Regions from separate parts of the Streptomyces sp. NPDC029044 genome, predicted to be linked through region 1. Evidence: riboswitches for the same ligand, from Rfam matches in the RefSeq annotation. Region 1 holds a riboswitch; each other region holds the start of a gene.
What was found. Region 1 has a riboswitch for cobalamin ahead of AB0E85_RS19535 (energy-coupling factor ABC transporter permease). Riboswitches for the same ligand answer to the same signal wherever they lie in the genome.
Positions count from the first base shown of each region.

Region 2: it holds a riboswitch for cobalamin, as region 1 does, so the genes downstream of both, AB0E85_RS23735 (ABC transporter substrate-binding protein) here and AB0E85_RS19535 (energy-coupling factor ABC transporter permease) in region 1, are expected to answer to the same signal.
Region 3: it holds a riboswitch for cobalamin, as region 1 does, so the genes downstream of both, AB0E85_RS14940 (ABC transporter substrate-binding protein) here and AB0E85_RS19535 (energy-coupling factor ABC transporter permease) in region 1, are expected to answer to the same signal.
Region 4: it holds a riboswitch for cobalamin, as region 1 does, so the genes downstream of both, AB0E85_RS26615 (ribonucleoside-diphosphate reductase subunit alpha) here and AB0E85_RS19535 (energy-coupling factor ABC transporter permease) in region 1, are expected to answer to the same signal.

Region 1 covers NZ_JBEZWN010000022.1:44,473-49,853, reverse strand. Annotated here, with positions in the region: gene AB0E85_RS19560 (maleylpyruvate isomerase N-terminal domain-containing protein) at 1-522, opposite strand, end outside; gene AB0E85_RS19555 (amidinotransferase) at 641-1,774, shown strand; gene AB0E85_RS19550 (ATP-binding cassette domain-containing protein) at 1,828-2,682, opposite strand; gene cbiQ (cobalt ECF transporter T component CbiQ) at 2,679-3,428, opposite strand; gene AB0E85_RS19540 (energy-coupling factor ABC transporter substrate-binding protein) at 3,435-3,803, opposite strand; gene AB0E85_RS19535 (energy-coupling factor ABC transporter permease) at 3,800-4,507, opposite strand; cobalamin riboswitch at 4,537-4,722, opposite strand; gene AB0E85_RS19530 (protein kinase) at 4,851-5,381, opposite strand, start outside.
Region 2 covers NZ_JBEZWN010000031.1:71,842-77,222, reverse strand. Annotated here, with positions in the region: gene AB0E85_RS23745 (ABC transporter ATP-binding protein) at 1-778, opposite strand, end outside; gene AB0E85_RS23740 (iron ABC transporter permease) at 775-1,851, opposite strand; gene AB0E85_RS23735 (ABC transporter substrate-binding protein) at 1,887-2,921, opposite strand; cobalamin riboswitch at 2,951-3,133, opposite strand; gene AB0E85_RS23730 (class I SAM-dependent methyltransferase) at 3,189-3,938, opposite strand; gene AB0E85_RS23725 (MFS transporter) at 3,907-5,157, opposite strand; gene AB0E85_RS23720 (ATP-grasp domain-containing protein) at 5,150-5,381, opposite strand, start outside.
Region 3 covers NZ_JBEZWN010000014.1:55,591-60,971, reverse strand. Annotated here, with positions in the region: gene AB0E85_RS14955 (4-hydroxybenzoate 3-monooxygenase) at 1-493, opposite strand, end outside; gene AB0E85_RS14950 (APC family permease) at 515-2,119, opposite strand; gene AB0E85_RS14945 (CoA-binding protein) at 2,253-2,681, opposite strand; cobalamin riboswitch at 2,766-2,956, shown strand; gene AB0E85_RS14940 (ABC transporter substrate-binding protein) at 3,026-4,042, shown strand; gene AB0E85_RS14935 (iron chelate uptake ABC transporter family permease subunit) at 4,099-5,091, shown strand; gene AB0E85_RS14930 (ABC transporter ATP-binding protein) at 5,127-5,381, shown strand, end outside.
Region 4 covers NZ_JBEZWN010000039.1:16,500-21,880, forward strand. Annotated here, with positions in the region: gene AB0E85_RS26600 (helix-turn-helix domain-containing protein) at 1-374, opposite strand, end outside; gene AB0E85_RS26605 (hypothetical protein) at 468-710, shown strand; gene AB0E85_RS26610 (ribonucleotide-diphosphate reductase subunit beta) at 623-1,630, opposite strand; gene AB0E85_RS26615 (ribonucleoside-diphosphate reductase subunit alpha) at 1,630-3,987, opposite strand; cobalamin riboswitch at 4,111-4,274, opposite strand; gene mctP (monocarboxylate uptake permease MctP) at 4,383-5,381, opposite strand, start outside.

The sequences.
Region 1 (5,381 bases):
GATCCGCTCCAGCATCTCCCGCGAGCGGGCGAGCCCCTCCGCGGGCGGCTGCTCCGCGTCCGGGAGGTGGGCGATCAGGTCGAGGTGGTGCAGCGTCCACTCCATGACGTACGTGGCGAGGTAGTCACCCACGGCGATGATCTCGTCGCGGGTGCCGACCCGGCCGGCCGGATCGGCGAGCCGGGCCGCCCGCCCGGCGGCGGAACCGACGTCGTCCAGATGGAACTTCAAAAGGCGCGGATCCTGGTACGCGGCGGCCAGCCGGACGGTCAGCGCGTCGAGCGGGTCGTCACCCGTGGGCGGGGTGCCGGAGATGTCCCAGTAGGTCAGTGCGTCCCGGGTCGGTTCCCGGTCGGACGGGGTGGCCAGGGTGATCAGGACGTCCTGGGCGTCGACGATCAGATGGCACACCAGGTCCCGCACCAGCCAGCCCGTACAGCCCGAGGGCCGCCCGAAGTCCTCGTCGGAGAGACCGGCCACCGCCGCGCGCAACGCCGTCCAGGTGCGTGAGAAGAGATCCACCCCGGCAACGGTAGGGCGCCGCGGCGAGCGTGGACAAGCCGATTCAGGGCACCTGGAGCATTGAGGCATCCGGCAGTTGCGGCGTATCACCCGGCTTGCGATCCGAAGAGTGGTGAGCATGAGCGTCCTGCGGAATCCCGGAGTACCCCGCCCGGCCGACGGCGCTGAGCGGCTCGTGTCGCCGGTCCGTTCGCACACCGAGTGGGATCCGCTGGAGGAGATCATCGTCGGGCGCCTGGAGGGCGCGACCATCCCCTCCGACCACGCGGTCGTGACCTGCAACGTGCCTCCGTGGGCAGGGCGGTTGCAGGGGCTCGCGGCCGGCTTCCGGTATCCGCGGCTGCTCGTCGAACAGGCGCAGCAGGAGATCGACGCCTTCGTCGCCCTGCTGGAGTCCCTCGGCGTCACGGTCCGGCGGCCGGAGGCGGTAGACCACCGGCGCCGCTTCGGCACCCCGGACTGGACCTCGCGCGGCTTCTGCAACACCTGCCCGCGCGACAGCATGCTCGTGATCGGCGACGAGATCATCGAGACGCCGATGGCGTGGCCCTGCCGGTACTTCGAGACGCACTCCTACCGCCCCATCCTCAAGGACTACTTCCGGCGCGGCGCACGGTGGACGGCGGCCCCCAAGCCGCAGCTCACCGACGAGCTGTTCGATCCGGACTTCCGCGTACCGGGGCCGGGCGAGCCCCTGCGGTACATCCTCACCGAGTTCGAGCCCGTCTTCGACGCGGCGGACTTCGTCCGGGCGGGACGCGACCTGTTCGTCACCCGCAGCAACGTCACCAACGCGATGGGCATCGACTGGCTGCGCCGCCACCTCGGCCCCGATTACCGCATTCACGAGATCGAGAGCCGCTGCCGCACACCCATGCACATCGACACGACGTTCGTCCTGCTCGCGCCCGGGAAGGTGCTGATCAACCCCGAGTACATCGACGCCGACCGCCTGCCGGACGTCCTCGCCTCCTGGGACGTCCTCGTCGCTCCCGAGCCCGACCCGATCGACGAGCGGCTGCTCAAGGTCACGTCGATGTGCGGCAAGTGGCTCAGCATGAACGTGCTCATGCTCGACGAGAAGCAGGTGATCGCCGAGCGGCACCACACCGGGATGCTGCGCGCGCTGGAGAGTTGGGGCTTCGAGCCGATCCCCTGCGACCTGCTGCACTACGCCCCCTTCGGAGGCTCGTTCCACTGCGCGACCCTGGACGTCCGGCGCCGCGGCTCGCTCCAGTCCTACTTCGACTGACCGAGCCGCTCCGACAGCCGCAGGCGTGGGGGCGCCAGGGCTGTGGGGGCCCCTCAGCCTCCGGACGCCCCCTGCCGTGCCGTCGCGAGAGCGGCGAGTTCGTCCGGGGTGCGCGGCCCCGGCTCCGTGCCGGACAACAGCCCGTGGGCGCGCAGGAGTTCTGCCGCCGCGGCGCCCCACGGCAGGCGCAGCCCCGCCTCGCGGAGGAGATCCGGGCGGGCCAGCGCCGTTGCCGCCGGCCCGGTGCGGACGCCGGACGGGGTGAGGAGCGCCGCGTCGTCGGCCCAGCGCAGGGCGAGGTCGACGTCATGGGTGGCCATCACCACCGTGGTGCCCGCGCCACGGAGTCCGTCGAGGGTGGTGAGGAGCCGCTCCTGGCCGTCGGGGTCGAGTCCGGCCGTCGGCTCGTCGAGGACGAGCACGCGGGGCCGCATGGCGACCGCGCCCGCGATGGCGGTGCGCTTGCGCTGGCCGTAGGAGAGCAGATGGGTCGGCCGGTCGGCCAGGGCGGTGATGTCCAGCGCGGCGAGCGCCTCCGCCACCCGCGTCCGCACCTGTGTGTCGTCCAGGCCGAGGTTCAGCGGCCCGAACGACACGTCCTGCTCGACGGAGGCCGCGAACAGCTGGTCGTCCGGGTCCTGCACCACCAGCTGCACGGTGGTCCGCAGCCGGGTCAGGCCCTTGCGGTCGTACGCCACCGGCTGCCCCGCGACCGTCAGCCGGCCCTCCTGCGGCCGCAGTCCGCCGGAGAGCAGCCGCATCAGCGTGGTCTTCCCGCTGCCGTTGCGGCCGAGCAGCGCGAGCGCCCGGCCCTGCCGGATCTCGAAGTCGAGCCCGCTGAGCACGGTGGGGCCGTCCTCGTAGGCGTAGGTCGCGCCCCGCAGGGCGACGAGGGCGGGCTCGCTCATGTCAGCGGCCTTTCCAGTACGAGGGTGAGGGCGGCCAGCGTTGCGAGCAGCGCACAACTGGCGGCCGTGAAGCGCACCGAGACCCGGGCCTCGGGCACCAGGACGCGCAGGGTGCCGTCATAGCCCCGCCCGGCGAGTCCGGCCTGGAGACGGGTCGCCCGGTCGAAGGCCCGGACGAACGCGGTGGCGCCGAGCCCGGCCAGCGAACGCCACTCCGCGGCCCGGCCGGTGTGCCCGAGCCGGGCCGCCTGGGCCTCCCGGATGCGCCGCATCGAGTCCAGCAGCAGGAAACTCATCCGGTACGTCACCAGCGCCACGTCGACGACCGGCGCGGGGACCCCGGCCCGGACCAGGCGGGGCAGCAGGTCGGACATGGGCGTGGTGAAGGCGAACAGCAGCACGCCCAGGGAGGCCGCCGAGGTCCGCAGCAGCAACTCCCCGGCCCGGACCGGCCCGTCAGGGGCGAGGGAGACGAACCCGCCCGTGCCGCCCACCTGGACGAGCAGCGTGAGCGCGCCGGTCACGCAGAAGCCCAGCGGGACCCGGTAGGCCCGCCACAGCCGCCGCCCGGGCACACCGGCCGGACCCAGCAGCACGACCAGGGCCGTCAGGAGGACCAGGGCCGCGCCCGGCCAGGGCGGCAGGGAGATCGCGAGCACGGTGAGACCGAGCCCGAGCACGGCCTTGTCCACGGGATGGCGGCGGCGCCAGCGACTGCTGTGCGCCGCCGCGTCGATCGGCAGCACCCTGGCTCAGTCCCGTTCCGCCGCGGACTTCCCGGCGGCGCCGGTGGGCGCGCTGTCGGCCTCCCGCTCCAGCGCCCGCTGCTCGCCCTGCCGACGTCCCCGGCGCAGACCGAAGTAGTAGGCGAGGACCCCGGCACCGAGGGCCGCCTGGAGGGCGAACAGCGCCGACTCGATCTCGCCGGACGGCGGCTCGTACAGCGGCGAGAACCACGGCTCGTAGTCCGGCTTCAGCTCGGTGATCGCCGTCTCGGCCTCGGCGTCGGCACCCGTGAACGGCTCCTTCTTGTGGTCGCCGAGGCCCAGCGCCAAGGGCAGCACGGCCAGCGCGGCCACGGCGAACAGCAGCACCAGGTTGATCTTCGTGTTCCGGCTCATCGGGCCACCGCCTCGGTCTCCGTCTCGGTCCGCGCCTGCTTCTTGGCGAGGAGCACGCCCAGCCGGGTCAGCTCGCCCTTGCTCGACTGCACCAGCAGCCGCATCACGAGCACGGTCAGCAGGCCCTCGCTCACCGCGAGCGGGATCTGCGTGACGGCGAAGATGGAACCGAACTTGCCGAGGGCGCCCAGGAATCCGCTGCCCGGGTCGGGGAACGCGAGCGCCAGCTGCACGCTGGTGACGCAGTAGGTGGACAGGTCGGCGACGAACGCGCCGGAGAACACCGCCACCATCAGCGGCGCGTTGGAGCGCCGCAGCAGCTTGTAGACGGCGTATCCGGCCCAGGGGCCGACGATCGCCATGGAGAAGACGTTGGCGCCGAGCGTGGTCAGGCCGCCGTGCGCGAGCAACAGCGCCTGGAAGAGCAGGGTGATGGTGCCCAGCACCGCCATGATGGGCGGCCGGAACAGGATGGCTCCCAGGCCCGTGCCGGTGGGGTGCGAGCAACTGCCGGTGACGGACGGCAGTTTCAGGGCGGACAGGACGAACGTGAAGGCGCCGGAGGCACCGAGGAGCAGCGTGCTCTCGGGGTGCTCGCGCACTTCACGGGTGAGTGACCGGACCCCGTGGACGACGAACGGCGCCGACGCGACGCCCCAGGCGACCGCGTGCGCCGGAGGAAGGAAACCCTCGGCTATGTGCATGGCTCAGCAGACCCTCTCCAGCACCTCGTGGATGGTTGACGCGCCTTGGCCGGTCTCCTGGCTGACGGGTACCACCGCCCGGACTCCGCCTTCCCGGGTCACAAGGACCCAGTGGCCGCCCGTGAGGGCTGGAGCCGGACTTCCCGATTCACAGTGGCGAGGGCCGCACCGGCATCACACCGGATTTCCCGTTCACCAAGGCCTGGTGACAATAAGGCCGGGGTAAGGGCGATGACAAGCCGCCCGAGGGGCGCGCGAGGGGGCGCCCGCTCGCACACCGGCGCATCCGCCGGCTGATCCACGTGCTCGGGCGCTCAGGGTGCGGGGACGCGCCGGGGCCCGGTCAGTCGTCGTCCCCGCCGTCGTCGCCCTCCCCGTCGTCCCCGGCCGGGACCGGCTGTTCCGGCGTCGGCTGCTCCGGTCCGGCGTCGCCCGCCGCCTGCGTCGGAGTCGGCTCGCCGGAGGCCGGCGGGGGAGGGGCCGGGGAGGCGGGCGGCGTGGACGGAGTGACCTCGGCCACGGTGCCGGTGGTCGGCGTGGTGGCGACCTGCCGGCCGGCCCCCGGATCGGAGGTGATGGGCGAGGCGGAGTCCTCGGACGGGGTGGCCGCGGGGCTGCTCGCGGTCGGGGACGCGTCGGGTTCGCTGCCCTCGGTGGTCGTGTCGGGCGAGAACCAGCGCATGCCGAGGAGCATCGCGGCGAGGAACAGCGCCGCGGCGGCGGCCGTCGCGGCCACTCTCGACCGGCTGCCGAGCCCGCCGCGCCCTCGGGCCCGGCCCGAACGCCCCGCCTGGGCCGCCCGGGCGGCGGTGCGGTGCCCCGGGGCCGCCGGCAGGGCGTACGTGGTCGGGTGGCTGGTCTCGGCAGCCGCGTA
Region 2 (5,381 bases), on a different contig from region 1:
GAGGCTCCCCGGGGAGGAAGGTGACCTGCGGTGCGCCTGTGCGAGGGTGGACGGTGACCTCACTCGTCACGCCGTAGACGTCGGCCAGGAGCTGGGGCGTGAGGACCTCCGTGGGCGGGCCTGAGGCGGTGACCTCGCCATCGCTCAGCACATAGAGGCGGTCGCAGTAGTACGCGGCCAGGTTGAGGTCGTGGAGGGCCACCAGAACCGTCGCGGGAAGCCCGCGCAAGGTGCCCAGGACGTCCAACTGGTGGCGGATGTCCAGGTGGTTGGTCGGTTCGTCCAGGACGAGGAGGGACGGCTGCTGGGCGAGGGCACGGGCTATGAGGACGCGCTGGCGTTCGCCGCCGGAGAGCCGGTCGAAGGGGCGGTGGGCCAGGCCGGTGGCGTCGACCGTGGCGAGCGCCGACTCGATCAGGTCGGCGTCCTCGGGGGTGTCGCCGTCGAGCAGCCGTTTGTGCGGGGTGCGTCCCATGGCGACGACCTCGCGCACCGTCAGGTCGAAGTCGCCGCCCGACTCCTGGACGACCGCCGCCACCGTCCGGGCCAGCTGCCGCACGGGCAGCGACCAGGCGTCGGTGCCGTCGATACCGACGCGGCCCGTCGTGGGGCGCAGGACGCGGTACACGGCCCGCAGCAGGCTGGACTTGCCGCTGCCGTTCGGTCCGACCAGGCCGATGACCTCGCCGGGGCGGGCGGTCAGGGAGACGTCCTCGACCAGGCGGTGCGCGCCGGCGGTGAGGGTGACCGTGTCGATGACGAGTTCCGTGCCGGTCATGACCCTCCTCGATCGGTGCTCCGGCGGGCGTCGCGGCGCATCAGCCACAGGAAGAACGGGCCGCCGCACAGGGCGGTGAGCACGCCCACGGGTATCTCCATGGGCGCGGCGACGACGCGGGCGGCGATGTCGGCCCAGATGAGGAAGACCGCGCCGCCGAGGGCTGCCGTCGGCAGGACACGTCGGTGGTCGCCTCCGACGGCGAGGCGGACGATGTGCGGCAGCATCAGGCCGACGAAGCCGATCGGTCCGCACGCCGCGACGAGGATGCCGGTGACGAGGGAGAGCAGGACGAACATCCGGGCGCGGAAGCGGGCCACGTCCAGCCCCATCGTGGTCGCGGCCTCCTCTCCGGCGAGCAGCAGGTTCAGGTTGCGGGCCTGGACCATGAGGACGGCGATGCCCAGGAGCAGGGCGCCGCTCGGCAGCCAGAGGGTGTCCCAGTTGACACCGCCGAGGCCGCCGAGGGTCCAGGCGAGGACCGCGCGGGCCTCGTTGCCCCGGTCGGTCGTGAGCAGCAGCAGGTCCAGTACGGCGGTGAGCACCGAGGCGATGGCCACCCCGGAGAGGACCAGCCGTGCCGAGGTGATGCGCCCGCCGGTGCGGGCGGTGGCGTAGACGAGGAGCAGCGCGCCGAGCGCGCCTGCGAACGCGGCGACCGACAGCGACACCGGCCCGAACAGGGTCACCCCGAACACGATCACCGTGACGGCGCCCAGGGACGCCCCGGAGGAGACGCCGAGCAGGTAGGGCTCGGCGAGCGGGTTGCGGATCAGGGCCTGCAGGGCGGTGCCCACCATGGCGAGTCCGGCGCCGGCCACCGCGCCGAGCAGCACGCGCGGCGCGCGGACGTCCAGCACGATGGTCTCCCGCGCCCGCGACCAGTCCGGTTCGACCCAGCCCGCCCCCAGTGTGTGCGTCACGATGCCCCACACCTGGCCGGGCGGCACCTGCACCGAGCCGATGGCCAGGCCGGCGGTGGCGGAGATCACCAGAAGGGCGGCCAGGGCGACGAGAGTGACGGTGAGACCGGCCCGGCCGGCTCGCCCGTCGCCCTTGTGCTGTTGTGGCACGGCCCGTCGGGTGTCGGCTCGGACGATCGGAGTCGTCACGCGAAGCTCTCGGGGTGGATGCCGCGGGCCAGGTCCTCGACCGCGTAGGCCGAGCGGATACCGACCAGCGTCGCGGTCAGCGGCAGGACGACGAACCGCTTGTTCTTGACCGCGGGCACGTCCTCCAGGGCGGGCTGGGAGAGCAGGAACTTCTTCTTCTGCTCGACGCTTCCGGCGCCGGCGTAGTCGTAGATGGCGATGACTTCGGGCTTGCGTTCGACGACCTGTTCCCAGGAGACGTCGCCGAAGACGTCGTCGAGGTCGGCGAAGACGTTCTTGCCGCCGGCCAGCCGGATCAGCTCGGTGCCGAGGCTCTTCCCCCCGGCGGTGAAGGCGGTCTTGTCGCCGCTGTCGTAGACGAAGACGGGCACCTCGGCTTCGCCCTCGACCTTGGCGGAGGCCTTGTCGACGCGACCGGTGAGGTCGGCGACCAGCTCGTCCGCCCGGTCCGGGACGCCGAAGATCTTGCCGATGGTGCGGATCTCGTCGTAGGTGTCCTTCATCGTGACCCGCTTCTTGCCGCAGTACTCGCGGTTGAGATGCGTGTCGATGCCGGCGTCGGCGAACGCCTTGCGGGAGCGGCCCTCCTTCTCGGCGAAGGCGCTGCCGTAGCCGCCGTAGACGAGGTCGGGCTCTGCCTCCAGGACCGTCTCGAACGACGGCTCCTTCTTCGCCAGTTCCGGGATCGCCTCGTAGTCCTTCTTCAGTTCGGGCAGGACGGCCGAGTCGGGGAAGGCGGTGCCGACCATACGGTCCTTCAGACCGAGGGCGAGCATGAGTTCCGCCGGGTGCTGGTGGATGGTGACGACGCGGGAGGGCGGCTTGTCGTACGTCGTCTTCACACCGCAGTTGTCGATCGTGACGGGGAAGCCCGCCGCCGAAGGGGCCGGGGCCTTCGTGTCCTCGGTGGTGTCCTGCGACGAGCCGCAGCCAGCGGTCAGCAGGGCCGCGCACGCGGCGACGGCAGCGGCTGTCGCACGCAGGGCATGCCGCCTGCGGGCAGGTGTGAACAGCGGGGGACGGTCGTACACGTGAAGCCTCCTGCGGAGTCCGCGCTCCTCGGATCGGGCCCGCGACAGGCCAGTGTCCTGACTCCCGGATCGACGCTCCCCCTTGCCTTCCCGCGCGGCGCGCAGTGGCGTGTCGAAGGGTGCACTCCCCGGTCACAGTGGCGGGACCGTGCCGGATTCGCACCGGCTTCCTGTCTCCCGTCGCGGCGATGACCCGGTGATACTACGATCTGCCGAGTCCAGGCCAAAAGGGCGCGCGGGCCCGATCGCACGCCCCCGTGCCACCGGTCACCCCTCGCGGACCGCCCGCAGCACCAGCCGCTCGGCGTTCTCGTCGTAGGGGCGGCCGTCGAACCCGCCGAAGACCTCCACGCGGCCGAACCCCGCCTCCTCGGCCATGCGCCGCAGCTCGACCGCGCTGTACACGAACCACACCAGGGTGGCCCGCGTCACTCGCTCGCCCCGCACCAGCACCCAGTCGCTGCGCAGCCGCGCCCAGTCGTCCTGCACGCTGTCGGTCTGCACCATCAGGTCCTCGCCCCGCCGCACCACCTTCGGCGGGGTGACCTTGCGGGCCAGCAGTTCCTTGCCGGCGAGGTCCAGGACGAGGGTGCCTCCGGGAGCCAGGCAGTCGTGCATCACGCGCAGCACACGGGCGTTGTCGGCGGGATCCTCGAAGTAGCCGAACGAGGTGAACATGTTGAGGACGACGTCGAAGGCGCCCGGTGCCTCGTATGCCCGTGCGTCGGCCTGTACGTAGGTGACCTGGGCGCCTGCCTCGGCGGTTCGCTTGCGGGCCCGTTCCAGCATGGCCGGGCTCAGGTCGACACCGGTGACGTCGTGGCCGCGGCGGGCGAGCGGCACGGTGAACACGCCGGGGCCGCAGCACAGGTCCAGCACCCGGGCGCCGGCCGGGAAGGACAGCAGAGGAGAGGTGGCCAGCAGTTCCTCGGCCTGCGTGTGGCGTTGATCGGAGAAGAGGAAGTCGTGGAACTCCGTCCAGAAGTCATCGTCCTGGAACCCGCCCGTCCGTGTCATGCGGTCTCAGTGCTCCTTCGTCGTCGTGTGGTTGGGGGTGATTCGGCGTGCGGTCGCGCAGCGCCAGCAGTACTGGGGGCAGCAGCAGGCACTGTGCGGCGGCCAGCAGCCAGAACCAGCCGGTGCTCCCGGCGTGTTCGGTGAGGCCGTAGAGCTGGCCGCCGAGTACGCCACTGGCGCAGGCGCCGAGCCCCGCGGCCAGCCGTTGCTGACCGAAGACCACGGCGTCGGAGCGCGGGCTGCGGGACAGGGCCTCCAGGTCGTTCTTCAGGAACAGGACGATGTCGCCCAGGGTGATCAGCGCTCCGCCCGCGAGGAGCGCGGGCCGGGTACCGATCGTCAGCACGGCCAGCCCGGCAGCCAGGCCCCCGAAGCCCACCGCCAGGGCCGTCGCGTAGGGCATGCGCCGGATCAGGCCGGAGGCGAGGGGCTGGACGACGATCACCAGTACGAAGCAGAGGAGCAGGACGAGGCTGTAGAACGTGCTGGAGGCCCGTTCGGCTGCGTACACCGCCAAGAAGTGCTGGAAGTGGAAGTAGAGGTAGAAGGCGAGCGCGTTGGTGGCGAAGGGCAGGAGCGCGATGCCGGTCAGCAGGCCCTGCTCGGACGGATGTTCCTGTGCGGTCGTCGCGGGAAGCCGTGCGTGGCCCGCCGTGACCAGGACGAACAGCGCCGTGACGGCGATGAACAGCCAGCCGGGCGAGGACAGCACGAACGGCCCGGCGATCAACGGACCCACCGCCATGCCCGCGTTGAGGGCCGCGTTGCCCGCCGACAGGAACGCCGGGCGGCGCTCGTCGTCCACGCCGTGCACGAGGTACGCCTTGTTGGCGGGCAGGTACAGCGCGGCCCCGCAGCAGGTCAGCACCAGCGCTCCGACGGCCAGGGGCGGCCAGCGCAGGGCGAGGAGCAGGCCCACGAACCCGGCCGTGCGGATGACCAGCGCCCACAGCATCGTGCGGCGCAGCCCGATGCGGTCCGCCAAGGCGCCGCCCACGACCCCTCCGGAGAACTGCACGAGGGACGCCACGGCGAGGACGACTCCGACCGTGCCGAGGCCCATGCCGAGCCGTTCGTGCAGGAACACCGACATGAACGGCAGGACCATGAAGCTGCCGAGCGGGATCAGGAACGAGCTGAGCAGCAGGAACCGCAGGGGGCCGTCGAGCGTAGACAGCGCGGCCCGCAGGCCGTCGCCGCCCGGTGCGCGGTCAGCCACCGGTGTTCCCGGCCTCCGGGAACGGCTCCGTGAGCACCGTCAGGGCGTTGGCGGCGGCCACCGCGTGGTGCGTGGCCAGTTCGGCGGTCTCGCCTTCCGCGTAGACGATGCCCGCGTATCCGCGGCTGTCGGTCAGGTGCTCGACGGGGTCGCCGAGGGACCTGACGGGGTACCAGGCCGGTGCTCCCGGCAGGTCCGCAAGGCGGTCCAGCCCGGCGACGCCG
Region 3 (5,381 bases), on a different contig from region 1:
CGACCTGGCGTTCACCCGTCCCGGGGCAGGTGTAGGACACCCGGGGCCGGTCGGTGTCGAGGTCGTGGATCCGCACGTCGCGGACCCCGAAGCGGATCTGTCCGCCCCGGACGTCGGCGTACTCGCGGACCAGGTCCGTCACCAGCAACGGCTGCGGATAGACGAAATGGTGACTGCCCGTCAGCTCTCCGTACGGGAACCGGTACCGCTCTCCGTCGAAGCGGAACTCGCACGCGGTGTGCAGTTCCGCCCGGTCCAGCAGGTTACGGGCGAGGCCCCGCTTCTCCAGCCCGCGTACGGCCCGTTCCTCGATGACCCCGGCACGGGGCCGGTGTTCGATGAAGTCGCGGGTCTCCGTCTCCAGCACCAGGCAGTCCACGGACGCGGCCCGCAGGATGTTGCCGACGGTGAGACCGGCGGGACCGGCGCCCACGACAACGACCGGGAAGCGTTGCGGGGCGCCGGAGCCGGCGGGCGGAAGGGGGCGGGTCATGCGCACATTATGGAGGCGGCCTCAGTGGACGGGCACTGCCTCGACCGACACCTCCTCGATGCTCCGCTCGATCTCCCCGGCCCCGGAGGCCGAGGCCCGCGCCCAGTAGTAGATCGCCAGCGAGAACACCGCGACGACCAGGATGTCCCACCACAGGGCGAGGTGCCCCTGGCCGCCGAAACCGCCCTGCCAGGAGATGACGCCCATGCCCAGCAGGTAGACGGGCAGCCACTGGGCGGCCCTGAAGTCGAGCCGGGGAGCGTCGGGCAGGCCCTTGCGGGTGGCGTACCAGGCGTAGCCGCCGAGCAGGACGTAGCCGAGGACGATGGCCACACCGAGCCGCCACAGCGTGTCCCAGGTGGACCAGTAGATGATGAGGTTGGCCACCACGAACGACAGCGGCGAGAGGACCTTCCCGGCGGGCAGGCGGTAGGGGCGCGCCCGGTGCGGCAGCCGGTCCGCGAAGACGCCGTAGGCCAGCGGGGCACCCGCGTACATCAGCACGCTCGCCGAGGTGATGAAGCCGACCAGCTGCTGCCAGCTCGGGAACGGCAGGAAGCAGACCACGCCGGTCACGAACGACACGATCAGCCCGAACCACGGCACGCCGCGGGCGTCGGTGCGGACGAAGAGCTTCGGCGCGTAGCCGTTGCCGGCCAGTCCGTAGGAGACGCGGGATGTGGCCGTCGTGTAGATCAGGCCGGTGCCGCCCGGGGAGACCACCGCGTCCAGGTACAGCACCACGCTCAGCCAGCCGAGGCCCACCAGGGTCGCCAGACCCGCCCACGGGCCGGTGATGCCGGGGTAGTCGAGCTTGGTCCAGCCGTGCGCGAAGGAGCCCAGCGGCAGGGCGGCGATGAAGACGACCTGGAGCAGGACGTAGATGGCCGCCCCGATGGCGACCGAGCCGATCGTGGCGCGCGGCAGATCCCGCTGCGGGTCGCGGCTCTCGCCCGCGAGCTGGATGGCCTGCTCGAAGCCCAGCAGGGCGAAGATGATGCCGCTGGAGCTGACGGCGCTCAGCACGCCGTGGGCGCCGAACGGGGCGAAGCCGTGCTCGGTGAAGTTGCCCGGGTGGAAGTTGCCGGCCGCGATGATGAAGATCGCGGCCAGTGGCACGGCCACCTTCCACCAGGTGGCGGCGCTGTTGGTGTGCGCCAGGATCCGCACGCCGAGGAAGTTGACCACGACGAACACGGCCATCAGCAGGACGGCGACGACGAAGCCGCTCGTCGTCAGCGTCCCGTCCTTCGCGTGCTGGAAGCCCTGGGCCCAGTGCCAGTGCCCGGCGTAGCCGATCATGGCCTCGACCTCGATCGGTGCCACGGTCGCCGCCTGGAGCCAGGAGAACCAGCCGAAGGACATGCCGGCCAGCCCGCCGAACGCGTAGTGCGGATACCGGGCCGTGCCGCCCGCGACCGGGAACATGCCACCCAGTTCCGCGTGCACCAGCGCCAGCAGCACGATCGCCACGGCGCCGATGAGCCAGGACAGGATCGCCGCGGGGCCGGCCACCACGACCGCCTTCTCGGCGCCGTACAGCCAGCCCGAGCCGATGATGGAACCGACGGACGCCCACATGAGCCCGATCAGCCCGACATCCCGGCGCAGGCCGTCTCTTTCCATGAATACAGGGCCTCTCGAAGATGAACTCGGGGAGTTCGGGGAGCAAGAGGCCTCAGGTTAGGAATCGGCCGGCCGGCCGCAGAAGACGAGTTGTGCACCCTTGACCGGGTGCGGGTATTTCGTGGGGAACGCTTCAGGATTCCTGTACGCGGTGATGAGACAGCCGTGGGATCTCGATCGCCGGGCAGCGGTCCATCACCATCTCCAGGCCCGCCGCGCGGGTCCGGTCGTACGCCGCCTCGTCGATGACACCCAGTTGGAACCAGACGCCCTTCGCGCCCTTGGCGACCGCCTCGTCCGCGACGGCTCCGGCGAGGTCGCTGTTCACGAACACGTCGACGACGTCCACGTCGAAGGGGATGTCCGCCAGGCTCGCGTACCCCTTCTCCCCGTGCACCGTCTCCGCCTTCGGGTGCACCGGCACGACGCGCTTGCCGAAGCGCCGGAGCACGGCTGCCACGCCGTACGCCGCCCGCTGCCGGTTCGACGACAGGCCGACCACGGCCCAGGTGTCGCCGAGCTCGGTGAGGATCCTGCGGACCGTTGCCTCGTCGCCGTACACCGGCGGCCTCCTCGTCAGTCGTGGACGCACTGCACTGCTCTGCGGGCAACGACGCAGGACGCGCGGTGATTCCCGGACGTCCCGTGATAGCTTGCCGAGGCCAGTCGAACCCATGTACGTGGGTCAGGGAATCCGGTGTGAATCCGGAACTGACGCGCAGCGGTGAGGGGGACGGGCGGGGCCTCGGCCACTGGACTTCCTCGCGGACGTCCGGGAAGGCGCCCCGATCCGGGTGAACCCGAGTCCGAAGACCTGCTGGCGGCCCCCGCGGCCGCGTGCGGCGGGGGAGCACCGTACGACCGGGCCCCGCGAATGGGCCCTCGACGCCTGAGGACTGGTTCTTCGTGCCCCTCGCCCGACCCGCCCGTGCCGCCGCCCTGCTCGCGGCCGGCTCCCTGCTCCTGACCGGCTGCGGCGGCACCGCGTCCACCGACGCCAAGGCCGCCGTCACCCTCAACAACTGCGGGCACGACGTCCGGGTGGCGGCCCCGCCGCGGCACGCCGTGTCCCTCAACCAGGGCACCACCGAGATCCTGCTCTCCCTGGGCCTCGCCGACCGCCTCGCGGGCACGGCCACCTGGACCGACCCCGTGATGAAGGGGCTGGAGAAGGACGAAGCGGAGGTGCCGCGCATCGCCGACAACAACCCCTCCTTCGAACGCGTCCTGGACACCGAACCCGACTTCGTCGCCGCCTCCTTCGTCTCCACCCTCGGCAAGGGCGGCGTCGCCACCCGCGAGCAGTTCGAGAAGCTCGGCGTCCCCACCTACGTCTCCCCGTCCGACTGCGCCGGCAAGGACAACTCGGGCGGCGGCGACGGCGCCCGCGACAAGGCCCTGGGCATCGACACCGTCTACGGCGAGGTACGCGACCTCGCGACCGTGTTCGGGGTGAAGAAGCGCGGCGACGCGCTCGTGGCCTCCCTCCGGCAGCGCGTGAAGAAGGCCACCGCCGGTACCGACGCCTCCGACGTCACCCTCCTGTACTGGTTCGCGAACTCCGAGTCCCCCTACATGGCGGGCTGTTGCGGGGCGCCCGGCATCATCACCCGGGCCCTCGGCGCGAAGAACGTCTTCGACGACACGCACGAGGAGTGGCCCCAGATCAACTGGGAGACGGTCGCCGACCGCGACCCCGACGTCCTCGTCATCGGCGATCTGACCCGTAAGTCGCAGACCGCCGAGTCGGCCGCCAGGAAGATCGCCTTCCTGGAGTCCAACCCGGTCACCCGGAACATGGACGCCGTCCGGCACAAGCGGTACGTGCTGCTCAGCGGGCAGGCCATGAACCCGACCATCCGCACCGTAGAGGGCGTGGAACAGGTGGCCGCCGGACTGCGCCGGTTCGGGCTGGTGAAGTGACCGCCGGGAGTGTGCCGGGTGTCGCGGCCCGGCCCCGGCGGCGGACCGGGCTCGCACTGGGGGCGGCCGGGGCGGCCGCCCTCGTCGCCTCCCTCGCCGTGGCCATCACCATCGGTCCCGCCGACATCCGCGTCGCCGACGTGTGGTCCGTCGTGGCCGCCCGCGTCGGCCTCGGCAGCTCGGACCTGACACCGATCCGGGACGGCATCGTCTGGCAGCTGCGGCTGCCCCGCACCCTGCTCGCGGCCGTGTGCGGGGCCGGACTCGCCGTCTGCGGGGCGGTGATGCAGTCGCTGCTGCGCAACCCGCTCGCCGACCCCTTCGTGCTCGGGGTGTCCTCGGGCGCCTCCACCGGAGCGGTCCTCGTGGTCGTGCTCGGCGCGGGCGGCGGCGCCCTGTCGGTGTCCGCCGGCGCGTTCCTCGGCGCCCTGCTGTCGTTCGCGCTGGTCCTGCTGCTCAGCCACACCCTCGGCGGCACCACCGACCGGGTCGTCCTCGCGGGCGTCGCCGCCATGCAGCTCTTCTCGGCGCTCACCTCGTTCGTCGTGATGACCTCCGCCGACGCCGAGACGACCCGCGGCGTGCTGTTCTGGCTCCTCGGCTCGCTCGGCGGCGCCGGCTGGACCGACGTGTGGCTGTGCCTGGCCGTGCTGGCCGTGGCACTGGTGGTGTGCCTGTCCTACGCCCGCACCCTCGACGCCTTCGCCTTCGGGCAGGACGCGGCGGCCGCGCTCGGGGTGTCCGTCGCCCGCACCCGCCTGGTGCTGCTGTGCGTCACGGCCCTGCTCACGGCCGCGCTGGTCAGCTCGGCCGGGGCGATCGGCTTCGTGGGACTGGTCCTGCCGCACGCTGCCCGGGCCCTGACCGGCCCGGGGCACGCGCGGCTGCTGCCGGTCACCGCCCTCGCGGGAGCGGTCTTCCTGGTGTGGGTGGACACCCTCGCCCGGACGGTCCTCGAACCGCAGGAGGTTCCGGTGGGGGTCGTGACGTCGCTGATCGGGGTGCCGGCGTTCGTGGCGGTGCTGTACCGGACGCGGAGGGCACGGTGAGCGGCGCGGGGGCACCGGTGGGGGCGGAGGGCGCGGTGAGTGGCGCGGGAGCATCCGTGGGGGCGGGGCTGCGGGCCGACCGGGTCAGCCGCCGCGCCGACGGGAACCTCATCCTGGACGGCGTCACCCTCGCGCCCGAAACCGGCTCCACGGTCGGCGTCCTCGGCCCCAACGGCTCCGGCAAGTCCACCCTGCTGCGGCTGCTGGCCGGGCTGCTCACGCCGGCCTGCGGAGTCGTCACCCTCGACGGCACGCCGCTGGGCGACCTGCCCCGCCGCACGGTCGCGCGC
Region 4 (5,381 bases), on a different contig from region 1:
GCGCAGCGGCGGCCGTCCAGCAGCCCGGCCGCGGCCAGCACGAAGACGCCCGAGCACACGCTCAGCACCCGGGCACCGCGGTCGACCGCGCGACGCAGGGAGTCCAGCAGCTCCGGGGGAAAATCCCGGGACGCGTAGGTGTGGCCGGCCGGCACGGCGATCAGGTCCGCCGCCTCCAGCCGCTCCAGGCCGTGCTCGGTCCGGAGCGAAAAGCCCGAGTTCATGCGCAGCACCGGGCCCTCGGCCGAGGCGACGGCGAAGTCGTAGACCGGGAGACCTTCGTCGCTCCGGTCGGTGCCGAAGACCTCGCACACCACACCCAGTTCGAAGGGGTTCACGCCGTCGAGCAGGGCGACGGCCACGTTCTTCAGCATGCCTCCAGTGTGCCTCGCCCTTGGCAGTAATTCGAGGGTCTACGGCAGTACTGCCACTGACGGTAAGGAGCAATCGGCGCGACAGTGGTGTCCATGAACACGAACCAGATCGAAGCACTCATCGGACTGACCGCCACGCTGGGGATCCTGGTCCTCCTGATCCTCCCGTCCGTGATCGGCCTGGTGCGCGAGCGGCGCATCGACCGTCAGATCAGGGAGGCTCAGGAGACCCGGGAAGGAGTACCGGCTCAGAAGTCCTCGTCGAGGTCGACGGTGCCCTCCACCGCCACCTGGTACGCCGAGGGCCGCCGCTCGAAGAAGTTGGTCAGCTCCTGAACCCCTTGGAGCTCCATGAAGGAGAAGGGGTTCTCGGAGCCGTACACCGGAGCGAAGCCGAGGCGGGTCAGCCGCTGGTCCGCCACACACTCCAGGTACTGCCGCATCGACTCGGTGTTCATGCCCGGGAGGCCGTCCCCGCACAGGTCGCGCGCGAACTGCAGCTCGGCCTCGACGGCCTCCCGGAGCATGTCCGTCACCTCCTGCTGGAGCCGGTCGTCGAAGAGCTCCGGCTCCTCCTTGCGGACGGTGTCGACCACGTCGAAGGCGAAGGACATGTGCATCGTCTCGTCACGGAACACCCAGTTGGTGCCGGTGGCCAGGCCGTGCAGCAGGCCCCGGCTGCGGAACCAGTACACGTACGCGAAGGCGCCGTAGAAGAACAGGCCCTCGATGCACGCGGCGAAGCAGATCAGGTTGAGCAGGAAGCGACGCCGGTCCGCCTGGGACTCCAGGCGCTCCAGCTTCTCGACCTCGTTGATCCACTTGAAGCAGAACCCGGCCTTCTCGCGGATGGACGGGATGTTCTCCACGGCCGCGAAGGCCGCAGCGCGGTCCTCCGGGTCGGGCAGATAGGTGTCGAGCAGCGTCAGGTAGAACTGGACGTGCACGGCCTCCTCGAAGAGCTGACGGCTCAGGTACAGCCGCGCCTCGGGGGAGTTGATGTGCTTGTACAGCGTCAGCACCAGGTTGTTCGCGACGATCGAGTCGCCCGTCGCGAAGAACGCGACCAGCCGGCCGATGAGGTGCTGCTCCGCCGGTGACAGCTTGGCTAGGTCGGCGACGTCCGAGTGGAGGTCGACCTCCTCCACGGTCCAGGTGTTCTTGATGGCGTCCCGGTAGCGCTCGTAGAAGTCCGGGTAGCGCATGGGGCGCAGGGTGAGCTCGAAGCCGGGGTCGAGAAGGTTCTGGGTGCTCATTACTGGCAGGCCTCGCAGGACTCGGGGTTTTCCAGGGAGCAGGCGACCGCTTCGGGGTCCGGGGTGGCCTGCACGGGGACGGTGGCCCGGGCGGCGCGGGCGATGCGGGTCGCCGGGCGCGAGCGCAGGTAGTACGTGGTCTTCAGCCCGGACTTCCAGGCGTAGGCGTACATCGAGGAGAGCTTGCCGATCGTCGGCGTCTCAAGGAACAGGTTCAGGGACTGCGACTGGTCCAGGAACGGGGTCCTGGCCGCCGCCATGTCGATCAGGCCGCGCTGCGGGATCTCCCACGCCGTGCGGTAGAGGGCCCGCACGTCCTCGGGGATCCAGGCGAAGTCCTGCACCGAGCCGCTGGCCTCGCGCAGGGCCTCCCGGGTGCGGGCGTCCCACACGCCCAGCCGCTTCAGTTCGTCCACCAGGTAGGAGTTGACCTGGAGGAACTCGCCCGACAGCGTCTCGCGCTTGAACAGGTTGGACACCTGCGGCTCGATGCACTCGTAGACGCCCGCGATGGAGGCGATCGTGGCGGTGGGGGCGATCGCGAGGAGCAGGGAGTTGCGCATGCCGGTCGTGGCGACGCGCTCGCGCAGGGCCGCCCAGCGCTCCGGCCAGGTGAGCTCCGTGTCGTAGTGGTCGGGGTGCAGTACGCCCCGGGCCGTGCGGGTCTTGTCCCAGGCGGGAAGAGGCCCGTTGCGCTCGGCGAGGTCGGCGGAGGCCTCGTACGCGGCGAGCATGATCCGCTCGGCGATCCGGGTGGACAGGGCCTTGGCCTCGGGCGAGTCGAAGGGCAGGCGCAGCTTGAAGAAGACGTCCTGGAGGCCCATGGCGCCGAGGCCGACCGGGCGCCAGCGGGCGTTGGAGCGGCCCGCCTGCTCGGTCGGGTAGAAGTTGATGTCCACGACCCGGTCGAGGAAGGTCACGGCCGTGCGGACGGTCTCGTCCAGCCGCTCCCAGTCGATATCCCGGGTCGATGTGTCGACAAAGGAACCCAGGTTGACCGAGCCCAGGTTGCAGACCGCCGTCTCCCCGTCGCTGGTGACCTCCAGGATCTCCGTGCAGAGGTTGGAGGAGTGGACGACGTGGCCCGGCTCGGCCGTCTGGTTGGCGGTGCGGTTGGCGGCGTCCTTGAAGGTCATCCAGCCGTTGCCGGTCTGCGCGAGGGTGCGCATCATGCGGCCGTACAGCTCACGGGCGGGCAGCGTCTTCTTCGCGAGGCCCTTCGCCTCGGCCGCCCGGTACGCGGCGTCGAACTCCTCGCCCCACAGGTCGACCAGCTCGGGAACGTCCGCGGGGGAGAACAGCGACCACTGCGCGTCGGCGTTCACCCGGCGCATGAACTCGTCCGGCACCCAGTGCGCCAGGTTCAGGTTGTGCGTACGGCGGGCGTCCTCACCGGTGTTGTCGCGCAGCTCCAGGAACTCCTCGATGTCGGAGTGCCAGGTCTCCAGGTAGACCGCGGCGGCGCCCTTGCGGCGGCCGCCCTGGTTCACGGCGGCGACCGAGGCGTCGAGGGTCTTCAGGAACGGGACGATGCCGTTGGAGTGGCCGTTGGTGCCGCGGATCAGGGAACCGCGGGCACGGATGCGGGAGTACGCGAGTCCGATGCCGCCGGCGTGCTTCGACAGCCGGGCCACCTGGTGGTACCGGTCGTAGATGGAGTCCAGTTCGTCCATGGGGGAGTCGAGGAGGTAGCAGGACGACATCTGCGGGTGCCGGGTGCCCGAGTTGAAGAGGGTGGGGGAGGAGGGGAGGTAGTCGAGGCGGCTCATGAGCCCGTAGAGCGCGGCGACTTCGTCGACGGAGCGGCGGGTGTCGTCCTCGGCGAGACCGGCGGCGACGCGCAGCATGAAGTGCTGGGGCGTCTCGACGACCTTGCGGGTGAGCGGGTGGCGCAGCAGATAGCGGCTGTGCAGGGTGCGCAGGCCGAAGTAGCCGAAGCGGTCGTCGGCGCCGGTGTCGACGAGCGCGTCGAGCCGGGCCGCGTGCAGCCGGACGAACTCGGCGGTGCGGTCGGCGACGAGGCCCTCGCGGTGGCCCACCGCCACCGACTCGGTGAAGGACGTGACGCCCTGCGATGCGGCCTCTTCACGGATGCCGGTGGTCAGCAGCCGGGCGGCCAGCCGCGAGTAGGCCGGGTCCTCGGAGATCAGACCGGCCGCGGCTTCCGTGGCCAGCTCCCGCAACTCGCTCTCGTCCGCCCGCGCGGAGCGGCCGCGCAGCGCGGCGGCGGCGACCCGGCCGGGCTCGGCGTCGGGGAGGTCGGCGGTCAGCTCGGTCAGGGTCCGCAGCAGCGCGGCACCGGGGGCGTCGTGCTCCTCTTCGCTGGCTGAGACCGGTTCGGCTGGCGCGATGGTCACGTGGGGCTCTCCCTCGCTCGGCACGGGGGCCTCGTCGAGGGCAGGGGGCAGCACGCGAGCGCACGCGGCGTCGCGTCCACCGGCCCATTCCACGAGGCCCGGACGTCGGGGCACACCGGCCGGGTGGCCGGGTGCGCTGTCGGCAGGTCCTCGGACTGACGCTTGTGCACGAAACATGCACAAGTACACCGTTGCGGGACAGTTCCGGATTCGCACCGGATTCCCCTGCGGCGGCAGCGAGCATGAGCATACATCTTGTGCTGGCTTCCGACGGCACCCCCAGATGTTGTGTCGTGGTGGTGTCAGAGTGTCAGCTTTACGTGACAGCGGGCCGCCGTGACGCTTGGTCACGGCGGCCCGCTGCGGGGTGTTCGTGGCGGGCCGGGGCCCTGGGATCAGTGCGCGGAACCGGCGGTCGCAGGCGGGAGTTCCACCTGGACCCCGGGGTCGCCCGCGTCGGCCGTGTAGTCCTCCGGCTTGGTCTCGTCGATGCCGTCGGGGGCCTTCAGGGCCTTCAGGACGAAGGTCAGGACCACCGTCACCACCACGTTCAGGACGAACGCCGTGAGGCCGATGTAGCCGATCTCCCCGATGCCCGGGATCTCCTTCGCGGAGCCGCCGAAGTGCTTCTGGGTCGGGGAGGCCACGCCGTACGCGGCGACCGTGCCGTAGACCATGCCGACCGCCCAGCCCGCGAGCAGGGCCCAGCGGTGGAACCAGCGGGTGAACAGGCCGCCGACCAGGGCCGGGAAGGTCTGAAGGATCCAGATGCCGCCCAGCAGCTGGAAGTTGATGGCGACGGTCTTGTCCATGGTGAGGACGAAGGCCAGGGCGCCGACCTTCACCAGCAGCGAGACCAGCTTGGAGACCTTGGTCTCCTGCGCGGGCGTCGCGTCGGGCTTGATGAAGTCCTTGTAGATGTTGCGGGTGAAGAGGTTCGCGGCCGCGATGGACATGATGGCCGCGGGCACCAGCGCGCCGATGCCGATCGCCGCGAACGCCACGCCCGCGAACCAGTCCGGGAACATCGTCTCGAACAGCTGCGGGATCGCCAGCTGCCCGTTCTGCACCTTGATCCCGGCCGCGATCGCCATGAACCCGAGCAGCGCCAGCAGACCCAGCATCAGCGAGTACAGCGGCAGGATCGTGGTGTTGCGCCGGATCACCTCACGGCTCTTCGAGGACAGCGTCGCCGTGATCGAGTGCGGGTACATGAAGAGCGCCAGGGCGGAGCCCAACGCCAGGGTGGCGTACGTCCACTGACCCGGCTCGGCCGGTGTCAGCGCACCGCGTGGCGCACCCGTCGCCGGGTTGGTCTGGCTGTACGCCTCACCGGCCTTGGCGAAGATGTCGTCGAACCCGCCCAGCTTGATCGGGATGTAGATGATCGCCAC